DNA from 2 places in the Effusibacillus sp. SKA8 genome. Region 2 is predicted to be linked to the other one. Evidence: riboswitches for the same ligand, from Rfam matches in the RefSeq annotation. Region 2 holds a riboswitch; the other holds the start of a gene.

Region 1 (8,286 bases), on a different contig from region 2:
TCCTGTTTGTCGCAGGCACTCCGCTGCGGCACTTGGGCAAACTTCTCGTACCGGCCGGTCTATTGGCCTTTGCTTTCATCTTCTTGTCGGATTACCGGAGGGAGCGGATTTTCGCTTTTCTGGATCCGTTCTCGCCGGAGCACATGCAGGATTTCGGCTTTCAACAGGCAAACTCCCTGTACGCCCTCTCCTCCGGCGGCTGGACGGGCTTGGGGCTGGGGCGGAGCATCGAAAAATTTCTTTATCTCCCCGAGCCGCACACCGATTTTATTTTTGCCATTCTGTCGGAAGAATGGGGCACCATTGGCGGGATCCTGTTGATTGGATTGTTTGCGGTTTTAATCTGGCGGGCAACCCGGATCGTCTCCCTTTTGCCCGACCGTTTCGGTGCGCTGGTCGCGGCTGGTGTTACGGCGATGATCGGATTTGCCGTGCTGGCCAATATCGGGATGGTGAGCGATCTGCTGCCGGTGATTGGCATCCCGCTGCCGCTTATTTCCTATGGCGGCAGTGCGCTGATAATCAAACTGACCGCACTGGGAGTACTTTTGAATCTTTCACGGTATACGATTGAGGAGCGGACTCCGTACCCGGGAAAAAGAGTGGAATCCGGCTGGATTTCCAGATTTTGACGGATGGAGAATTCCCGCAAATCCCAGGATATGCGCCTGTTATTGATAATTTCTTGTTATTGTGCTTGACGGATGGGAAGTATATCTGTGTATTAAATGTCGTCGAGAGATCTGGCAGAGGGGTGAAGTCGGATGCCCTTTCTTCCGTGGCATATGGAACGGAGCAAATCCTGCTTGAATTGGCCACCGTTGGAGCGGTTGCATTCTCGTTTTCCTTGCCGGTCGCGGTTGCAATCATGATTCTGATTGGAATCCTGATCGTCAGTTACCGACAGGTAATTGACACATACCCCCAGGGCGGGGGCGCTTACATGGTAGCCAAGGAGAATTTGGGAATGATGTGGGGACGGCTTGCGGGTGTTTCGCTGCTAATAGACTATACTTTAACAGTAGCCGTTTCCGTATCTGCGGGAGTACAGGCAATTACGTCCGCATTTCCGCTAACGATACCCTACATTATACCGATTTCGCTCGCTCTTGTATGGATCATGGTGTTAATGAATTTAAGGGGGACATCAGAATCGGGTACGGTGTTTGCCTTTCCCACTTATTTGTTCATTGGCTGTATGTTGCTGTTAATCGGCAAAGGCGCCTTTGATTTACTAACCGGTTCCGGACATGTCAGACAATCGGTCGCCTTTCCCACGACGATTCCTGCGGGGTTCACAATGTTCGTTTTATTAAAAGCTTTTTCCTCCGGCTGTTCGGCAGTCACCGGAATTGAAGCGATTTCAAACGCGGTGCCGCATTTCCGGGCTCCCGCCCAGCGCAATGCAAAATTGACGCAAGTTTTATTAGGTCTTTTGTTGGCGGTGATTTTTGGCGGGGTAACCATTTTGGCGTTAGCTTACGGTGTGACCCCCGATCCCACCGGAAACACCTCCGTATTGTCAATGGTGACCGAAAACTCGTTTGGTCGGGGCGGGATTTATTATGTTACACAAATTGCCACTATGCTGATCTTGACATTAGCTGCCAACACGAGTTTCAACGGGTTTCCGATTCTTGCGTCGATTATGGCGCAGGACAAAAACTTTCCCCGCATGTTTGCCAATCGGGGGGATCGTTTGGCATACAATTATGGGATTGTCACTTTGGGTATCTTAGCGAGCCTTTTGCTTGTCGTATTTGAAGGGAAGACGGACGCTCTGATTCCGCTTTATGCAATCGGGGTCTTTTTGTCATTCACGTTGGCGCAGAGTGGTCTTGTCCGGAAGTGGCTGCGGGAACGGAAAAAGGGTTGGCGGCGGCGCGCGGTGATCAATGGCATCGGGGCTGCGGTGACGTTTGTCGTCCTGGTCATTTTTTGCGTCACCAAGTTTGCGGAAGGCGCTTGGATTGTCATTGTGGTGACGCCGATCTTCGTCTGGACGATTGCGAACATTCACCGGCATTATGACGCGGTTGCGGATCAACTGCGCCTCGATTTGTCCGAACCCCTGCCGCAAAAGGGAGCGATCATCATCGTGCCGGTTGCGGGAATCCACCGGGTGGTCGCTTCCACCATCGCGTACGCCAAAGTCCTTACGCCAAATGTGGTGGCTTTTTACGTGGCATTTTCTGAGGAAGATGCAGATCGAATGGAGCAAAAATGGAAAAAATGGAATCCGGGTGTCCGGCTTGTGACCTTCGTATCCCGTTATCGTTCCATCGTGGGACCGCTTGAGGAATTTATCGACAGAATCGACAAACGGGTCCGCGAAAAGGAGACGGTCATGGTGCTGCTGCCGCAGTTTGTGCCCAGGAAGTTCTGGCAGCGCATCCTGCACAACCAATCGGCTTTTCGCATCCGTTCAAGACTGTTGGCCCGTAAGGATGTGGTGATTGCGACAATGCCTTATCACTTGCATGAGTAAAGTAAAGCATAAAAATGCCTTCTGTAGCATCAGAAGGCATTTTCAATGGGAGGGGTCAATGCGTCTCTTGCTTACCCTTATCTGCTTCTTCTTTTTCCAAGAACAACAACTTGGAGTGCTCGTCGTATGCGAACAATTCCGCCTGGCGCGCCCATCCAATGCAGGTGTCAAGCTGTTTTTCCCCTTCTTCGTCGCCAAAATGTTTGCGGAAGATTTCACTGAAGAAATCACGCGGCATTCGGTTGTTCTTTTTTGATTGCAAGATCCAGATGATTCGTTCCATAATGGGAACATTTTTTAAGACCTGTTGTTTAAAAATATCTTTTCGTTCTAAAACCGTCGCTTCTGCGTACGTTTTTCCCAGAGGGGTCAATTCAATGTCTCCTTCTTGAACGCGCACAAATTCAAGCAATGACGCGGATTCAACAATGGGGAGAAAATCTTCGAGATTGAGGCTGAGTTGGTCTGCCAGTTTATACAGGTCGGATTTTTCACCAAGGTCGTCAAGCAGTTCAATGAACCCGGTCATTGCACCCGCCGGAACATCGGGAATTGCTTTGATATTTTTACCTGTTGTTTCCTGATCCTTCGAAAACATTTTCGGATTCTCTTTATACCCTGTCAGCAAGGAATAGATATCGTCGACCAGGTTTTCAAACACTGGATCTTTTTTTTCTCTCCAGTGGGGGAGAGGAATTGGAACATCCGCAATGATCCTTGCAGGATCACGGGACAAGACAACAGCCCTATCCGCCATATAAACCGCTTCTTCAATCCCATGTGTAACCATCACGATCGATTTTGTGGGGATCTTTTTTTCAAGCCACAGTTCGAGAATATCACGGCGCAAATTTTCGGCGGTCAACACATCAAGCGCGGAAAACGGTTCATCCATCAGGAGTACGTCCGGTTCGGACACAAGAGCCCTTCCAATTCCCACTCTTTGCCGCATCCCTCCGGACAGTTCCTTCGGGTAAGCACTTTCAAACCCGTCCAATCCCAGCATATCGATCATCCGGATGGCCTTTTCCCGTTTTTCCTGATCCGTCAAATCGGTTTTTTGCAGACCGAGCTTCACGTTTTCAAGAACCGTCAGCCACGGGAATAGGGCAAACGATTGAAAAACCATGCTGACACCCGGATTGACGCCGATGATGCCCTTTCCAAGATAATGAACTTTTCCTTCTGACGGGGAAACCAAACCGGCTATGATGCGGAGCAATGTGGATTTTCCAGAACCGGAAGGGCCCAAGATTGCCACAAATTCCCCTTCGCCTATCTGTAAGTTTATATGATCCAATACGGTAACAACTGTTTCGCCGAATTCGTATTTTTTGGTGATGCCGACTAATTCGATGATCTGCTCTTTTTTCACGGCTTACACCCCTCCTATTCAATGTGGTACTTGACTTCAGCGAGTTTGTAGAGCCTTTTCCACAAAAGCCGGTTAATCAGGACAACAAACGAAGACATTACGAAAATTCCCCAGATAATCGCCGCCCAATTTCCATCGTTGGTGGCTTGCGCAATGTAAGCGCCAAGCCCGGTGGCAGCCAGCGTGTTTTGTTTCCATGTGACAATTTCCGATACGATGCTTGCATTCCACGCGCCCCCCATCGCCGTTAAGCCGCCGGTAACAAGATAAGGAAAAATGCCGGGCAGAATGAGTTTTTTCCACTTTTCCCAAGTGGTCAGCCCAAATATGTCGCTGGTTTCCCGCAGGTCCGTCGGAATTGCCATAGCACCTGCGATCACATTAAATAAGAGATACCATTGGGTTCCCAACATCATCAGGGGAACGGCGCCAATTTCGAAATTCACGTTGAACTTTAAGTAAATCATTGTAACCAGCGGAAACAGCATGTTGGCCGGAAAGGAAGATGCGATTTGGACCAGGGGCTGGGCAATCTGCGCTAAACGCGAATTGAATCCGATTTTTACCCCCAGCGGAATTGTCCAAAGCCCGCCCAGGACAATGGCCACCACAACCCGCAACAGTGTCAAAAACCCGAGCCAAATCACATGCAACATCTCGGCATAACCGAGCTGCCGCACCTCCAAAAATCCCTGATAGACATACCGGGCCAGAAATAATAGAACCGCCAATAAAATCACAAGCTGAATTGCCAAACGTACGTTCCTTGCGCTTGCAGTCCTTTTTTCCTTTGCAGCCGAAACCCGATTCAGAAAATGATCGATCATCCTCCAAACGGGAGTGAAAGTGTACCTGACAAACAGGTGAACGACCGCCGAGCGCTGTAAGATCTTCAATACGGCAGATGTCGGCCTTTCGTTTGCTTCCGTAAGTTCCACCTTGAATTTATCGGACCAAGCGATAAGCGGTCTCCAGAATAATTGATCCACCAATACAATCGTAAGGATCATCGCCAGAATCGAGTATATGAGAGCTTGCACGTTTCCCTGATCCACTGCTGTCGCCATATAAGAGCCAAGACCGGGAAGTCTGACATTGGTTCCCAGAACGGTAATGGCTTCGCTGACGGAAAGAAAGAACCAACCGCCGCCGAAGGACATCATGCTGTTCCAGACCAATCCGATCATCGAAAAAGGAATTTCCAGCTTTTTAAAACGGGACCACCCATTTAACCGAAAAACCTGTGATGTTTCTTGTAAGTCGCGGGGAATGGTTGTCAGGGAATTATAAAAACTAAAGGTCATGTTCCAAACCTGTCCCGTAAAGATTGCAAAAACGGAAGCCAATTCGACTCCCATAAGACTGCCGGGAAACAGCGAGATAAAAAATGTGATGGTGGCGGAAAGGAACCCGAGCACCGGCACCGACTGGAGAATATCAATGACAGGGATCATAATTTTTTCAGCCATCCGGTTTGTGGCGGCAATTCGCCCGTAAATAAAGGTGAAAAGTAAGGAAGCAAGAAAAGCAAGAAACATTCGGATCAGCGAACGCCCCGCGTAATAGGGGAGATAAACCGGATTTAAATCAATTTGCGGCTGGTTTGCCTGTGAAAAAGGAACCCGCATCCCCGCGCCTATATCCATAATCCCGTATAAAAGCGCAAACACAAAAAGAGTGACGAACAAATCAATCCATCCGAATTTTCTTCCTTTCAAAAAACCAAATCGATTCATCATCATGCGGATCTTTCCCTTCATTCCTGCTAAATTCTATCTTGTACCTAGTTTTACGCATTATCCGCAGCGTTCTACTTCGCGCATCATCCATGTCAAGTCCTCCCCTGCCACAATATAAAACCCCCTGTTTTAAACAGGGGGTATGCATCTGCAATTTTTTCAATTGCAAATAACCAAAATCCCCCTGGTTGAGCTTTAGCACTGTACAACGTAGAGAATTTTTCTCAGCCACATTAGATAAAGCCTTAATCCGGCAATACCTGTTCAACCCATTGGCGTCTTTCGACGTTTCCGGGCAGTGGCATGTGTTTGTACAGTAGCCTCGCCTAACGAGGATTTTTCTGATTCTAAGGCAATTCTCTATTCCTAATCTTTGCAAATCTCGGCGGATAAGTCAAGATGGTTGACACGGCGCAATTATGCAGGTCTTCCCATTTCTGCTACAGTAAAAGGCGGGGGTGGTCGCATGGAGAAGATCCCGGTACGCATCCGGATTCATACCAGGCAGGTCGTGGACGGTGCGGCACAGTCGTTTACATCTCGGGAAAAAGGGTATCTGTACCGGAAAGAGAGCGCCCTGTATCTGACTTATCGGGAGACCGGCGAAGACGGCGGAACAGGGACGCAAACCGTATGGAAAATCGAGCCGCTGCAGGCTTTGTTGATTCGTCAGGGAGCAACGGGAATGCGGGTGCTGTTCAAAACGGGTACGGCAGACAGCGCCACACTGGTGACCGCGCACGGGACTCTTCCCGTTGAAATTGACACATACCGCCTGGAACATGATCTTTCCATAAAGGGCGGTCGTTTGCGGCTTGCGTACAAGATGGATATGGCCGGTGCGGTCAGCCGCATGGAAGTGGAACTGCAAATCCACCCTGCCGGTCAAGTACCGATGGAGTAGATGATATTGATGGAAAGGGGGTTTCTTTTTGGATATGCGCGTCTGGGTCTTGTCGTTCTTAACCGGATTGATTGTGGGCTTTCTTTTTTCCGCGATGAAACTCCCGCTTCCGGCGCCGCCCGTTTTTTCCGGAGTTCTCGGCATTATCGGGATTTGGCTCGGAGGGATCGTATTTTCCTGGCTCAGCCGACTGTGGCAATAGCAGCCGACTGAGTTGTACTCCTTTCATCCGCCTTGCCTCCCGGCAAAATTTTTTTGAAAAACTGTAACTTTTCCCGATGTTTTATCGTCTATAGCATTGGAAAAAGATAGAATACTACTTTTTGGAAAATTTAGGATAATCAGAAAAGGTTTCGGGGAGGATCGGTATGAGACAGTTGAAACGCACCACCGCGGTTGCGCTTGCAGTGGGGATGCTTTTCACGTCGGTGCCCTATGCGGTTCTCGCGGACGCGCCGTCCGCCGCAACATCGTCGATCACACAAGACCAGGCAATCGAAATTGCCAGGAAGTACATTGCGATTCCGGAAGGCTACAAGCTGCGCAGCGCATCCTTTCATGACGCGAAAGACGGCCAGAGTCCCTTTGGACGGGGCAGTGTCTGGATGATCAATTTCGCCAAGGAAGACCGTTACGATTACGGCAATATCAATCTGGTAGTGGATGCGGACAACGGGACGCTGCTCAACTACGATTTTAACCAACGCGAAGATTCCACCTTGGAAAACGCGATTTCCCGCGAAGAAGCGAGAGTGAAAGCCCTCGAATACCTGAGGCGGTTTGCGCCGGACAAGGTAAATCAAGTGAAGGAGGCGGCCGTTCAGGACCCGGTTCTGTATGGTCCCTACGGTCCGCAGAACACGATGCAAATGTTCCGCTTTGAACGGATAGCCAACGGCGTCCCGTATCCGAGCGATGGAATTTCGATCCGTGTGAACGGAAAAGGGGAACTTCGCGGCTATTCCTTTAACTGGTCCGACAATGTAACGTTTCCGGATATAAAAGCGTCCGTAACGGAAGCTCAAGCGAAGGAAATTTATCGGAACGCGTTGAATCTGCAGCTTCAATATCAAAGGGTTTACAAGCCGTATGCCTATGAGAATCATCAGCTTCAACTGCTGTACGGGCCCTGGGAACCCTCCTTCGGTCCGGGAGCGTTGCCGGCGATTGACGCCACAAAGGGTGTTGCGATCGGATTCGACGGCAATCCCGTACCGGCCAGCGCTCCGGTTGAATTCAAGCCGATCGCCGACAAGCAGGGCGAACCGAAAAGCACAAAGGATCTCAGCAAAGAAGAGGCTCTTGAACTCGTGGCCTCTTACAAATTGGAGCTTGATGGCTTTATCCTGGAAAACTCGAGTTACGAATCGGTTAACGGCAGCCAGCATTTCTGGCGCTTCGGGTACCGCAAGGGTGATCCGAAAGATTACAAAACCATGCAGAATGCGTCCGTCTCCATCGATGCAAAAACCGGCGAACTGCGCGAATATATGCGTTGGGAATATCGGGAAGGACCGTACGAATTCCCGCAAAACCCGGCGATTTCAACGGATCAGGCACGCCAGAAAGCGATCGATTTCGTGAAATCGGCCATGCCGACAAAAGCGAACCAATTGGCGCTAAATCCCGCAATGGACGCCAAAATGGCCTTAAAAATCGGGCCTGGCTATTCCTTTGAATTTGTCCGGTTGGTTGACGGCATCCCGACTCGCGAGGGCAGCATGAGGGTCGGAATCGATCCGAACACCGGACAGGTACGGGAATTCATGGGCATGGGCGG
Region 2 (8,286 bases):
GCCGTCTGACACTGCCAATTTCCACTAATTTTTTTGAACTTTCTGTCATTTTTTGCTGTCAATTTGCCACCATAAAACGAAGGAGACAAAAAAAGCCGAGATCACTCGGCTGAAAACTGGATCGAGATTAGCTGTACTGCGGGATCAACTTGCCGCGTCTGTTGACGTAAGCATCCGCTCCCATCGCGGCAATCGCACCGTCCGCAGCCGCTACAACCGCCTGTTTTACCGGTGTCCGCCGCGCGTCGCCGCCCGCAAACACTCCCTCGATATTCGTCTGCAAGAACTCGTTCACTTCAATATAGCCGTCGGTGTCCCGCTTGATCTCGTCGCCGAGGAACTCGGTGTTCGGCTTGTTCCCCGCCATGTAAAAGAACACGCCGTCCAACTCATAAGTTACTTGTTCGCCGTCCGGCTTTTGCACCAGAACCCCTTCGAACTTGTCGGTTCCCACCACTTCACGCACGCGGTGCTGCCAGAGCACTTCGATGTTGTTGCAAGATTCCGCCGCCCTGATGTCCGCTTCACCTTGCAGTTTCTTTGCCGGAATGAAGAAATACACGTGTTTCGCAAATTTGGCAAGGGCGATCGCTTCCGTCAGCGCCTCCTCGTTATCGCCGGAAACCCCGACGATCCGGTCCCGGAAAAACGCCCCGTCGCAAGTCGAACAGTAACTGACGCCGCGGCCGGTAAACTCTTCTTCGCCTTTCAGTTTCTTGTTGTTGCCGCGCGCTCCCACCGCGATAAAGACCGTTTTCGCTTGCACGACCCCTTCCGGCGTTTTCAGTTCTTTCATGTCACCCTTCAGATCGGCGGAAAGAACGGACGTCCGCACAAAAGTCGCGCCAAACCCTTTCGCTTGCCGACGAATCCGGTCGACCAGCGCAAGCCCTGTCAATTCCTCGTTGACCCCCGGATAATTGGCGATTTTGTGGGTGATGGCAAGTGCGCCCGCCCCCGGCGCTTTGTCGAGCACGATCGTTTTCATGCGGCCCCGCGCCGCGTACACCGCCGCCGACGCACCCGCCGGCCCGGCGCCGATAATCGCCAGATCGTACACTTCTTTAAAAATCTCACCGGAAGGGGCGGAGAAAATTTCGGAAGCGTCCCGCTCCGGCTCGTTTGCCTTGTCGGCCGTTTCTTCCCGAATGCCGAGATAATCCTTCATCTTGTTCGGCCGGTATCCGATAAACGCTTCTCCGTCAATAAAGGTCACAGGCGTCGAGAAGATCCCCTTTTCATGCAAATCATTAAAATAGCCGGGATTTTCCGTAACGTTTCGCTCTTCGTATGCGATCCCCCAATTCGCAAGATCTTTTTTGATTTTCTCGCAGTAAGGGCAACCGGTGCTTGAATACACAATCGCTTTCTTCATCCTTGCTTTCCTCCCTTTTGGGCTGGTTTATATTACCCGTAACCTAGCTCTCTTATTTTATATATTCTAATTTTATATTAACTCTACATTTAACCCATAACCCTGTCAATCTTTTCGTTTTTCATTGTAATCCGGCTTACAGGAAATAAAATCCTATCCCAAAAATCACGTAGGCTCCCAAAGCCATCGCTCCTTCCAGCCAATTCGATTCCCCGTCATTGGCAAGGAACGCCGTCATAAAAACGGCCAATGTCATCGCCGCAATCTCCGGCCACGTAAACACCAGCGGCAGCGGCTTTCCGATCAGCCATCCCGCAAACACCAGCACCGGCGTGACAAACATCGCGATTTGGAGCGAACTTCCGACCGCGATTTCCATCGACAGATCCATCCGGTTTTTCCAGGCCATGAGAATCGCCGAACTGTGTTCCGCCGCGTTCCCAATAATCGCGACGATAATCACTCCGATAAACACTTCAGACCATCCCAGGGCATGGGAAACCGTCTCAATGGTGTGCACCAGCGTCTCCGACACGTAAGCGACCGCCAAGGTCGCCAAAGCGAGGATGGCGGTCGCTTTCCCAAGCGACCATTCGGCTTCTTCTTCCTCCATGTCCTCGGTGTAATGAAACACATGTTTATGCGTGAACAACGCAAAATACAGCCCCAGCAGATACAGCGCCAAAGAAACGGCTGCCACGCCGATGCTTAGGTTGTCTGCAATATGTTCGTTCTGCATGGTAAAAATCGCCGGAATGATCAGCGCAATGACCACCCCCAGCATCATCATCGCGGAGTTGGTGCGGGCAACGGAAGAGTTGAATTTCTGGATCGGATACTTAATGCCGCCGACGAGGAAACTGAGTCCCGCCACCAGCAGCAGGTTCCCGATGATCGAGCCGGTGATTGACGCCTGCACCACTTGCGTCAATCCTTGCCGCAGCGCAAGAAAAGCGATGATTAACTCCACCGCGTTGCCGAAGGTCGCGTTCAAAAGCCCGCCGATGCGCGGACCGCTATGTACCGCGATGCTTTCCGTCGCCCTGCCCATGATGCCCGCCAGCGGTATGATCGTGACGGCGGCCAACGCAAACAACAGCACTTCATCGAAATGCAAAAAATTGCCGATCACCGTTAACGGCAAAAAAATGAGCAACAGAATGAAAAGAATGCGCTTCACCATACTTCATCCCCAATCGTCCCGGATATCCATAGGTCATGTTTCCCCATACCGGATTTTAGCAGAAATATATCACGCCGAAAACACGACGGCAAAACACAAGAAGTGCATATCGGATGGAAATATAAAAACCGCTGGCTCCCGCAGGTGCCAGCGGCTCTGTCGCTTGCAATATACCTTACTTATTTGTCCAAGCCGTACCCGGTATTCGCACGGACATAAATCTCGCTGAATTTTTCTTCCGCTTTCTGGTCTTTGGTCACAAGCGAAGTGACGATAGCAGCCAGGAATCCGAGCGGGATGGAGACAATTCCCGGGTTTTGGAGCGGGAAGATCGCTTCCTTGCCCATCACGCCCTGGCCGATAAAGGTGAACAGCAAGGCGGAAGCAAGACCGACCAGCATCCCGGCAACCGCTCCGGCTGTGGTGAACCGTTTCCAGAAGACGGTCAGCACGATCACCGGCAGGTTTGCGCTGGAGGCCACCGCGAATGCAAGCGCCACCATGTACGCGACGTTCATCCCTTTGGAAGCGATACCGATGATGATTGCCAATATACCAACCGCAAACGAGGTGATCCGGGCCACTTTAATTTGTTCCTGCTCGGTTGCCTTGCCGCCGCGGACCACGTTCGTATAGAAGTCATGGGCAAAGGCGGAAGAGGCCGCAATCGTCAACCCGGCAACCACGGCGAGAATTGTTGCGAAGGCAACCGCCGCAATGAAGGCAAACATGAAGTCGCCGCCCAAAGCCTGCGCCAGCATCGGAGCCGCCATGTTGCCCGCCTTGTCAACTTTGACAATCGCGTCTTTCCCTACGAGGGTTGCCGCGCCAAATCCGAGGAATGTCGTCATCACGTAGAACAAGCCGATGATCCACATCGCCCACACCACGGACTTCCGCGCTTCCACCGCATTCGGCACCGTATAGAAACGGATCAGGATATGCGGCAGGCCGGCCGTCCCGAGGACCAGCGCAAGGCCGAGCGAAATCTGGTCAAGCGGATTGGTAAACTTGAGGCCGGGCTCCAGGAACTTCTGGCCGTACATGGAAGCCGCCTTGTCGAACATGTCGCCGACATTGAAGTTGAACTTGGCAAGAACCATGATCGACAGCACAATCGTACCGCCCATCAGCAAAACCGCTTTGGTGATCTGCACCCAGGTGGTCGCCAGCATGCCGCCAAACACCACATACAGGATCATGAGTATGCCGACACCGATGATCGCATAGTTGTAATCGATGCCGAGCAGCAGCTTAATCAGGCCGCCCGCACCGACCATTTGGGCGATCATGTAGAAAGTGGAAATAACGATTGTCGATAAAGCGGCAACGGAGCGTACAGGCTTCTCGTTCAGACGGGACGCCAACACGTCAGCCATCGTATATTTTCCGGTATTCCGCAGCGGTTCCGCCACCAGCAAAAGAACCGTCAAATAAGCAACCAGCCAGCCCACCGAGTACATGAATCCGTCATAGCCGGACAACGCAATCAATCCGGCAATTCCGAGGAAGGAGGCGGCGCTCATATAGTCGCCTGCAATCGCAACCCCGTTTTGCCAACCTTTGATGGAACTGCCCGCCGCATAAAATTCGCTGGTGGTGTGGGTGCGTTTTGCCGCCCAGTAGGTAATGATCAACGTAATCGCGACGATGCCAAGGAAAAGCGTAAATGCCAACGGGTTAAATACACCGAATTTTGCAGCAGACATTACTGGCTCCCTCCCTTAATAAATTTCCGCATTTCGGAGGCTGTCGCATCAAACTCGTTCGCCTTTTTCATATAAAGATGAGCCAATCCCCAAGCCATCACAAATTCGGACAATGCGAACAAATATCCGAAGTTCATGGAGTCAGTGACCTTCGCCGCCATTAACGGCTTGAAATAACCTGCCAAGGTAGGGAGCGCAAAGTAATAAACCATGAAAAAGACCGTCGCAGGTACCAGAAACGCTTTTTTCTTGCTGACCATCTGCTTAAATTCGGCAGATTCCGCAATTCTGTCCCACTCATTCTTCGTGCGTGCATTGCTTGTGGAAGCGTTTACACCCGAATTGAAATTTGTTTGCATGTTTCTCCCCCATTTCTACTTGTGGTCTTTTCTTTCTATTATTAAATAAAGAAAACTGCAGCCGCCCATCCCCCTTTCTATCAAACTCTTCAGATAATTCCATCTGCGGAACTAGTATATCACGAGAGAACAAAACAAACAATCTTTTTTTCACAAAAACGACAAACTATTAATTAAAATTTTTCTGAATTGAAAATCAGATATTTGGCCTGGTTTTTCTTATAACAAGTCCAAGATGAGAGTTTAATATCAATTTATAGTTATTCCTGTTTTTTCCTTATATGTTGCGGATGCAGCAGCCCCTTCCCGCCGTACCAAATGTTACAGCGGTACCCCCCGCCGCCAGGACAACCGTCAGCAACACCTTTCGTCCAGCAGTTGCAGCCGGATCCCTTTAATCCCCAGTTTCTCCGCTTCTTCCCGTTCCATTTCGTCAACGCCGGGAAGTTTTTGCAAGCAGTCCTCGATATAGGAGAGGACCTGTTCGACACTGATTCTTCGAAACACCGGACGATACGGCGCCAACAAGAACTTGGCCCTTTCCAACAGGTATCTCGCCCCCTTGATGTTGCCGTTGCGGAGGTGAAACAGCGCGACGGCAACCTGGATCATCCCTTTGTAAAAATCGATGCGGTCGCTGTGCCACAAATCCTCCAAAACTTCATGCGCCGCAAAATAATCCTCTTCGTTCACGCATCGCATATACTCGAGAAACTCCCGGGGAATCGGATCCGTCATACCGATCTTTCCTTTCGTTGACATCTGGTGCTGGACAAGCCATAATTTACTTATTACCATGGCGGGAGGGACGGATCATGCCGTTTATCACCATTGAAATGCGGGAAGGACGCACACTGGAACAAAAACGCAGACTCGTCGCGGAAGTGACAAAAGTGGTAAGCGAGATTTGCGAAGTGCCCGCAGACCGCGTCTACGTCTTCCTTGAAGATCTGAAAAGCGACGCCTTCGGCAAAGCGGGCAAGCTCGTAATCGACGAAAACCAATAGCCTCCATCGGAAAGAACCCGCCTCTTCAGGGGGTTCTTACTTTTTATCTGTTTCCCGGATTCTAGATCCATTTCTTTCGCCGGAAATATTTCAGCATCCCGAATGTCATGCCCGCCAGCAAGAAGGTCACCAGAATCGTCGAAACCCAGTGGTCCTGCAGAGGCAGCGGCACGTTCATACCGAAATACCCGGTGACGGATGTCAGTGTCGCGGTAATCGTCGTGATGATCGTCAGGATGCGGATCGTATCGTTGGTCCTGGCGGTGACCAGGGAATAGTATGTCTCCATGGCGCCAGACACCAGATCGCGAAACACTTCAAGAGAGTCAGAAATTCGCTCCAGATGGTCCACCAGGTCAATAAAATAGGGCACATTGTCCTCCTGCACGTCAAACGAGTAACGGCCGCCGACATTGGCGAAGATCCGTTTCTTCGGTTGAATCACCCGGCGAATCAGCACGATCGTGCGTTTGAGCGCAAGAAACTCCTCGGTGATCTCCTGCGCGGGATGTTCGTACATCTCGTCTTCCAATTCGTCAATCCGCGTGGAAATCCGTTCCATAATCGGAAAATATTCATCGGTGATCCCGTCAACGATGGAATACAGCAAAAAATCAGGCCCCTTGTTCATAAAATGCGGTTCCCGCAAAGAACGGGCGGCAATCCGGCCGATGGAATGCAGCGGATTCTGGTGAACCGTCACGATATAGTTTTTCCCGAGAAACACATTCAGCTCCTCGGTCGTGATTTCCCGCTCGCTCTCTTCATCGTAGCGCAACGCGTGAAAGACAAAGAAATAGTAATCGTCGTAATTGTCCACCTTGGAACGGGGCGAATCGTGCAAACAGTCTTCTATCGCCAGCGGGTGAAAATCGAAGATCGCACCGACAAACTTCAGTTCGTCGACCGTACAATTGTAGAGGTCGATCCACAGCAGATTGTTCTCGTTCTGCAGCAGTTCCGCTTTCCGCAGCAAGTCGACATCATGGTACATCTTCGCATCTTCGTGGTTGTAAAAATAGGTCTTGATCACAATCGGTACCTCCCTTCCGAAGGTTGTTTCAGACATAGCGTGCGCAGAAAACAAAAAGAGCCTTCAAAGAAATGAAGGCTCCGAATCCAACATGGCGCATTCCAAAGATTGTCGGATTGCTCCGATTCGCCTTCTCCACTCGTCCAAGCTTTAGCACATACATAGCTAGAACCCGAAGGTTCAGCCACATTAGGTAAAACCTTAAGCCGGCAGTACCTGTTGACCCATTGGCGTCTCTCGACGTTTCCGGGTAGTGGCGTATGATCTATGCAGAAGCCTCACCTAACGAAGAACCCTATGCGGTTGATACACCTCAATTATATTCATGCCAAAGGTATCAGTCAACTCGATCTTCCATCAATCGCATATCCTCAATCTTCCATCGTCGACAGGTCACCGGTCGGCAGCCCCAACTCCCAAGCTTTCAGGACGCGGCGCATGATCTTGCCGGAACGGGTCTTCGGCAACTTGTCGCGGAACTCGATTTCCCGCGGAGCCGCGTGGGCCGCCAGGCCTGTTTTTACAAACTGGGCGATCTCCTGTTTCAATTCCTCGCTGGGTTCATATCCCGCGCGGAGAGAGATGAACGCTTTGATGATCTCGCCGCGAACCGGATCCGGTTTGCCGATGACGCCCGCTTCAGCCACCGCCGGATGTTCGACCAGGCGGCTTTCGACTTCGAACGGACCGACGCGCTCGCCCGATGTGTTGATCACGTCATCGACGCGGCCCTGGAACCAGAAATACCCGTCTTCGTCTTTGTAAGCGGAATCTCCGGACACATACCAGCCTTTCAACTGGAAGTACTCTTTGTATTTTGCCTCGTTATTCCAGATTGCACGCATCATGCCGGGCCAACCGGCGCGAATCGCAAGATTGCCCATACGGTTGGGCGGCAGTTCGTTCCCCTCGTCGTCGACGATCGTCGCGTAGACGCCGGGAATCGGTTTGCCCATCGAACCCGGTTTGATCGGAAGACAGGGGAAGTTGCTGATCAAAGTCGACCCGGTCTCCGTCATCCACCAGTTGTCATGGATCCGTTGGCCAAAGGCTTGCAATCCCCACCGGAACACTTCCGGATTCAGCGGTTCTCCTGCGGACAGGATATGGCGGAGGGAAGAAAGGTCGTATCGCTTCACGACTTCGTCTCCCGCGGCCATCAGCATCCGGAAAGCGGTCGGCGCGGAGAACCAGACGGTCACCTTAAACCGTTCTATGGTGTCATACCAGTCTTCCGGCTTAAAGCGGCCGCCCCGCAGAACGACTGTCACCCCGTTCAACCAGGGAGCGAACATGCCGGCGGAAGTACCGGTTACCCACCCTGGGTCAGCGGTGCACCAGTAGATGTCGTCTTCTCTGAGATCGTACACCCAGCGTCCGGAGCGGTGTTGATGGATCATCGCGTTGTGAACGTGAACGACGCCTTTCGGCTTGCCGGTGGATCCGGACGTATAGTGGATGATATAGGGATCTTCCCGGTCCATCCATTCGATTTGAAAATCGGCCGGCGCTTCCGCCATCTCCCGCTCGTAGGAGACTTCGCCCGGTCCCACTTCCTGCGCCCCGACCAGAATCACGTGCTTCAGGTTGGGCAGTTCGCCGCGCAAAATCCGCTTGTTC

Evidence for each region. A riboswitch is a leader RNA that binds a small molecule or an ion and turns the genes downstream of it on or off. The one in region 2 is predicted to bind magnesium.
Region 1: linked by a shared signal. The riboswitch ahead of AC4ED1_RS09140 (ABC transporter permease) and the one ahead of corA (magnesium/cobalt transporter CorA) in region 2 are both predicted to bind magnesium.

Annotation. Positions count from the first base shown of each region.
Region 1 is NZ_JBZCSF010000009.1:71,390-79,675, reverse strand. It holds gene ftsW (putative lipid II flippase FtsW) at 1-632, shown strand, start outside; gene AC4ED1_RS09150 (APC family permease) at 779-2,488, shown strand; gene AC4ED1_RS09145 (ABC transporter ATP-binding protein) at 2,544-3,863, opposite strand; gene AC4ED1_RS09140 (ABC transporter permease) at 3,878-5,605, opposite strand; M-box (ykoK) riboswitch at 5,777-5,943, opposite strand; gene AC4ED1_RS09135 (YwiB family protein) at 6,069-6,506, shown strand; gene AC4ED1_RS09130 (DUF1427 family protein) at 6,541-6,708, shown strand; gene AC4ED1_RS09125 (S-layer homology domain-containing protein) at 6,875-8,286, shown strand, end outside.
Region 2 is NZ_JBZCSF010000004.1:86,649-94,934, reverse strand. It holds gene AC4ED1_RS05205 (FAD-dependent oxidoreductase) at 128-1,375, opposite strand; gene cax (calcium/proton exchanger) at 1,512-2,558, opposite strand; gene AC4ED1_RS05195 (solute symporter family protein) at 2,738-4,267, opposite strand; gene AC4ED1_RS05190 (DUF485 domain-containing protein) at 4,267-4,626, opposite strand; gene AC4ED1_RS05185 (DUF309 domain-containing protein) at 4,981-5,364, opposite strand; gene thmT (2-hydroxymuconate tautomerase) at 5,442-5,633, shown strand; gene corA (magnesium/cobalt transporter CorA) at 5,695-6,666, opposite strand; M-box (ykoK) riboswitch at 6,794-6,963, opposite strand; gene acsA (acetate--CoA ligase) at 7,038-8,286, opposite strand, start outside.